Regions from separate parts of the Bacillus sp. CGMCC 1.60114 genome, predicted to be linked through region 2. Evidence: predicted binding sites of a transcription regulator. Region 2 holds the regulator's gene; the other holds the start of a gene.
What was found. The regulator Rex, encoded in region 2, represses fermentation and respiration genes when NADH is low (regulators of the CRP and FNR family bind a similar motif). The targets are predictions, from matches to a motif close to TTGTGAAATATTTCACAA.
Positions count from the first base shown of each region.

Region 1: a site for Rex is predicted at 1,483-1,500, ahead of adhE (bifunctional acetaldehyde-CoA/alcohol dehydrogenase). Genes of this name have one in related genera too.

Region 1 is NZ_JBHTHG010000007.1:185,353-188,549, reverse strand. Features, by position in the region: gene ACFQZ1_RS04125 (O-acetylserine dependent cystathionine beta-synthase) at 1-208, shown strand, start outside; gene ACFQZ1_RS04120 (bifunctional cystathionine gamma-lyase/homocysteine desulfhydrase) at 211-1,344, shown strand; gene adhE (bifunctional acetaldehyde-CoA/alcohol dehydrogenase) at 1,608-3,197, shown strand, end outside.
Region 2 is NZ_JBHTHG010000062.1:4,549-7,745, reverse strand. Features, by position in the region: gene groES (co-chaperone GroES) at 1-271, opposite strand, end outside; gene ACFQZ1_RS10955 (CPBP family intramembrane glutamic endopeptidase) at 626-1,354, shown strand; gene ACFQZ1_RS10950 (YdiK family protein) at 1,357-1,554, shown strand; gene ACFQZ1_RS10945 (redox-sensing transcriptional repressor Rex) at 1,581-2,210, opposite strand; gene ACFQZ1_RS10940 (ABC transporter ATP-binding protein) at 2,393-3,197, shown strand, end outside.

The DNA of each region.
Region 1 (3,197 bases), on a different contig from region 2:
TCATACGATTTCAGATCGTGATGCATTCTCTCGTGTGAAACAATTGGCACAAAAAGAAGGACTTCTTGTTGGTAGTTCTTCGGGTGCAGCACTTCATGCAAGCTTATTAGAGGCAGAGAAAGCAAGGCCAGGCACAAATATTGTAACAATTTTTCCAGATAGTAGTGAACGCTATTTGAGTAAGAATATATACAAAGGGTGGGAATAAAAATGAGAAAAAAAACGAAATTAATTCATGGTATTCATATCGGAGAACCTTCAACTGGAGCTGTGACAGTACCGATTTATCAAACGAGTACGTACAAACAAGAAGGTGTAGGAAATCATAAAGGGTACGAATATTCACGTACGGGAAATCCAACTCGTGCAGCTCTTGAAGAAACAATTGCTGTTCTTGAAAATGGTCATGCAGGATTCGCATTTGGATCAGGTATGGCAGCAATTACAGCAGTGATGATGCTTTTCTCTAAAGGAGATCATGTTGTTTTAACAGATGATGTATACGGTGGAACATACCGTGTAATGTCAAAAGTATTAAATCGTTTTGGAATTGAACATACATTTGTTGACACAACAAACTTAGAAGTAGTAAGAGAAGCAATTCTTCCAAATACAAAAGCAATTTATGTGGAAACGCCGACGAATCCACTTTTAAAAATTACAGATATTAAACAAATTGCAGCGCTCGCTAAAGAACAAGGCTTATTAACAATTGTTGATAATACATTTATGACACCATATTGGCAAACACCAATCTCTCTTGGTGCAGATATTGTACTTCATAGTGCAACCAAATATTTAGGTGGTCATAGTGATGTTGTTGCTGGAGTAGTAGCTGTAAATAGTGCGGAGTTAGCAGAAGAGCTTCATTTCGTACAAAACTCAACAGGTGGTATTTTAGGACCGCAAGATAGCTTTTTATTACTACGTGGTTTAAAAACGTTAGGAGTACGTATGGAAGAGCATGAAGCAAATGCTCGTGCAATTGCTGAGTTTTTACAAAATCATCCGAAAGTAAACAAAGTGTACTATCCAGGACTTAGCATTCACCATAATCATGAATTAGCAGCAGAGCAAGCAAATGGCTTTGGTGCAATTATTTCGTTTGATGTAGATAGTAAAGAAACATTAAACGCTGTTCTTGAGAAAGTACAATACTTTACACTTGCTGAAAGTCTAGGTGCAGTAGAAAGCCTAATTTCAATTCCTTCTCAAATGACACATGCTTCTATTCCAGTAGAGCGCCGTGTAGAACTAGGAATTACAGATACATTAATTCGTATTTCAGTTGGAATTGAAGACGGAGAAGATTTAATTGAAGATTTAGCACGAGCATTATCATAATCGAACAAGCACTACTGAATGAAGTAGTGCTTGTTTCTTATGCTTCTAATTTGTGAAACTTTTCACAAATTAGACACACACAAATAAAAATATCTCGTGTATAGTAAGAACATGAAACAAGATACTTTACACATATTTATGTGAAATGTTTCACAAACAATGAGATTCATGTAGAAAAGGTAGTTCTATTTTTTTAGCTAATAGGGACAGTTTGAGACCCTGATGGACATATTATGTCCAAGAGCAGAATAGGAGGAAATTACATGGCAGTCAAAGAGAAAGTTGTAAATGAAATGCAAGAAGTAACAGAGATGATTGAGGCGTTAGTAAAGAATGGTCAAAAAGCTTTACAAGCATTGGAAGGATTTACACAGGAACAAATTGACAACATTGTACATGAAATGGCACTTGCGGGTGTGGATCAACATATGCCATTAGCAAAAATGGCTGTTGAAGAAACGGGTCGCGGTGTGTATGAAGACAAATGTATCAAAAATATTTTCGCAACTGAATACATTTGGCATAGTATAAAAAACGATAAAACAGTGGGGATTATTCGTGAGGATCCACATGAGGAAGTTATAGAAATTGCAGAGCCGGTTGGGGTGGTTGCTGGGGTAACGCCAGTAACAAACCCAACTTCAACAACGATGTTTAAAGCAATCATTGCGATGAAAACGAGAAACCCAATTATTTTTGCATTCCATCCTTCAGCGCAGCAATGTTCTATCGCAGCTGCTAAAACAGTGCGTGATGCTGCAGTAAAAGCAGGAGCACCAGAGAATTGCATTCAATGGATTGAAAGACCTTCTGTTGAAGCGACAAAGCAACTTATGAATCATGAAGGAGTAGCACTTGTTCTAGCAACAGGAGGCGCAGGAATGGTGAAATCAGCGTATTCAACTGGTAAACCAGCTTTAGGGGTAGGACCAGGTAACGTTCCTTGTTATATAGAAAAATCAGCACATGTGAAGCGAGCTGTAAATGATGTAATCTTATCGAAAACATTTGATAACGGTATGATTTGTGCTTCTGAACAAGCAATTATTGTAGATAAAGAAATCTATAATGATGTGAAACAAGAAATGACAGCGAACAATTGTTACTTTGTAACAGCAGAAGAACGAAAAAAATTAGAGAAACTTGTTATTAATGAAAATACATGTGCAGTAAATAGCGATATCGTAGGGAAATCCGCTCATTATATTGCAGCTTTAGTTGGAATTACAGTACCTGAAGACACAAAGATGCTTGTAGCTGAAATTAAAGGAGTCGGTGCAGATTATCCGTTATCGCGTGAAAAATTAAGTCCGGTATTAGCTTGTATAAAAGCAAATTCATTAGAAGAAGGATTACAGCATTGTGAAAATATGTTAGAGCTTGGCGGGTTAGGGCATTCTGCAGTCATTCACTCTACAAATACAGAAGTACAAAAACAGTTTGGTTTACGTATGAAAGCATGTCGTCTTATTGTAAATGCTCCGTCAGCACACGGCGGAATTGGTGATGTATATAATGCTTTCATTCCATCACTTACACTTGGATGCGGATCATACGGAAAGAACTCTGTTTCTCAAAACGTAACGGCAACACATTTACTGAATATAAAAAGACTTGCAAACAGAAAAAAGAATATGCAGTGGTTCAAGCTGCCACCAAAAATTTATTTTGAAAAACATGCAACGCAATATTTAGCGAAAATGCCGAATATTTCACGAGCGTTTATTGTGACAGATCCTGGAATGGTGAAGCTGGGATATGTTGATACAGTAACGTATTATTTACGTCAACATATGAATGATGTAAAGGTGGAAGTATTCTTTGAAGTAGAACCAGATCCGTCAGATGAAACT
Region 2 (3,197 bases):
CTAAAATGTCGCTTTCACGTAAAATTAAGTATTCTGCACCTTCGTATTTCACTTCAGTACCTGCATATTTTGAGAAGATAATACGATCGCCTGCAGCTAACTCTAAAGCAACACGCTCACCATTTTCAAGCACTCGACCAGTACCAACTGCTACTACTTTACCTTCTTGTGGTTTTTCTTTTGCAGTGTCTGGTAATACGATACCACTTGCTGTTTTTTCTTCTGCTTGAACAAGCTCAATTACAACGCGATCACCTAATGGCTTTAGCATGAACAATAACCTCCTCATTGACTATGTAAATTTTATGTTTATTAGCACTCGAACACTCCGAGTGCTAACACACTTATTATAATAAAGAATCTTATTTTCTTTTGCAAGTGAAAAAACGTAATTTTTCGGAAAACTATTCTACATTCTTTTCCTTTTTTCTATAAGCTTATATACTTTACCGGATGAATAACATAATAATTCTTACCTTCACGGAAAATCAGTACTGATAGAAGATTCATCATCGTTTTTCCTTCTTCTCCTATGTTACAATAAGAAAGATGCCATAAGTTGTTTTCTCTATGGGTAGAGCATTTTCCTTTTTCATTACAAAAAATTTAAAAAGGAGTTATGAAATTGAAGAGACAATACTGGTGGGTTGTTATTACATATATTTTAATGCAATTATCAGGGGTAATTGGAGGATGGATCCTTTTAAAAAGCGGAATATACAACAATGGAAACAGGAGCTTTCAAGAAAAGGTTCAATTAGCAACTGCACATTGGGGAATAATCAGCTTCTTCGTTGCTCTTATTATCATCCTACTGTTATTACGCAATGATACACAATCGGAAAAATGGGAGCGAGAAAAAACAAGCATTTCTGCTACAATAGGTTGGATCATTTTAGGAGTTTTTCTTGCTTTATTCGCCCAAGTAATTGCTGGCACCATCGAAACACAAATTTTTAAAGTTGAAGCTGAATCTGAAAATACACAAAACATTATCGAAATCATAAAAGCTGCTCCATTATTTATAATTGTTTCGTCTATATTTGCTCCTATTCTTGAGGAAATTGTATTTAGAAAGATTCTATTTGGAACACTATATAAACGATATAACTTCTTTATCGCAGCAATCGTGAGTTCTCTTATATTTGCTTTAATTCATTTTGACCCTACACATTTATTAGTGTATATTTCCATGGGGCTTGTTTTTTCATTTTTATACGTTAAAACGAAACGAATTATTGTACCCATTATGGCTCATGTTATGATGAATACAAATGTTATGTTAATTACATTTGTACTTCATCCCTATCTAGAAAAAGCTGAAAAATTGCAAGGATTTATCGGAGGATTTTAAACATGCGAAATTCACCATTTGTTATGGCAACTTTGTACTTTCTTCTCGGGTGTATTTTTACATACTTAGCAATTACAAGTGTTGAAGATACAATTTGGAACTTTTATACACTATTGCTTGCTATAATGGCAACCGTTGATTTTAATTTGGCACTTCGCCTTCTTTTTTCTAAATCGAAAAAAGGTAATATGAAGAAATAATAAAAACGCAGGGAATTCCTGCGTTTTTATTTTGGATAATTTTTTAAAAAGTACACAAGCGTTTGTAATTCTACCGCTAAATCAATATGATGAATTCGAATATGTTCTACTATATTTAACCTAGCAGGTGTAAAGTTTAAAACACCTTGTATACCAGTATGCGATAAGCGATCTGCTACAGCTTGTGCAACAGAAGCAGGTACTGTTAATATTGCCACTTTTATATCATCTGATAATTTCTCTTCTAATTCATCCAGATGATATACTGGAATTCCTCCGATTTCTTTTCCAACTTTCTCTTCATCAACGTCAAATGCCATCTCAATTTTTGTATTATTATTTTTCGTAAAATTGTAATGTAAGAAAGCTGTCCCTAAATTACCTACCCCTATTAGAGCTACACGCGTTACATCATCTTGGTCAAGTGTTTCGCGAAAAAACGACAATAAATAATTTACGTTATAGCCGTATCCCTTTTTCCCTAATGCCCCAAAGTATGAAAAATCTCTTCGAATTGTCGCAGAATCCACTTTCACCGCTTCACTTAATTCTGCAGATGATACGCGTTGCTTACCAGATAATGATAAGTTTTGGATAAATCGATAGTATAGAGGCAATCTTTTGGCAGTCGCCTGCGGAATTTTAGGCTGCTCCATGCAACCCCCTCCTCTCTTCCTATCTGTTCAAGTGATTGAAACATGTACGGAAGTTTAGCATTGAAAGTTTTCCTTGTATAATAGAGAGAGAACTTCTCTATTATGTTCAACTATACACTATTTTTAGTATGATTGAGAAATATAATCATGGCAAAGTTAAGAAATTATTTGAGGTGAAAACATTGATTCTACTACAAGTAAATAACCTTTCCAAGTTATACGCCGCTGAAATGATTCTTTCAAACATTAAGTTAGAGGTACAGACGCGTGATCGTATTGCACTTGTCGGCCGTAACGGCGCTGGAAAGTCTACATTATTAAAGATTATTGCGGGAGAACTGTCCCATGACAGCGGAGAAATTATTAAACCGAAAGATGTATCTATCGGTTACTTAGCACAGCACACTGGTCTTGAGACGTCATTAACCATTTGGGATGAAATGCTAACGGTATTTCTCGACTTGCAACGCATGGAGAAAGAACTCCGAAGGCTAGAACAAGAAATGGGAAAAGAAGAAAATTTCACAAATGTCACTGTACATGAAAGATTGTTAGCAGAGTATGATCGCCTGCAATTAGATTATAAAAATAAAGGCGGCTACCAATACGAAGCGGACATTCGCTCTGTTTTAAGCGGACTCGGCTTTCCGTCTGAAACACACGGAACTACAATCTCGACATTAAGCGGTGGACAAAAAACTCGTTTAGCTCTTGGAAAATTATTGTTAACAAAACCAGATTTGCTTATTTTGGATGAGCCAACAAACCATTTAGATATCGATACATTAACATGGCTAGAACAATATTTACAAGGCTATCCTGGCGCTATTTTAATCGTTTCACACGATCGATACTTTCTAGATAAACTCGTAACACAGGTGTATGAAATCTCTAATAAACAAAGTCGTAAATACACGGGAAACTACAGTAAGTATTTAGAACTTAAAGCATCACTATACGAACAAGAGATAAAGCGGTATGAGAAAC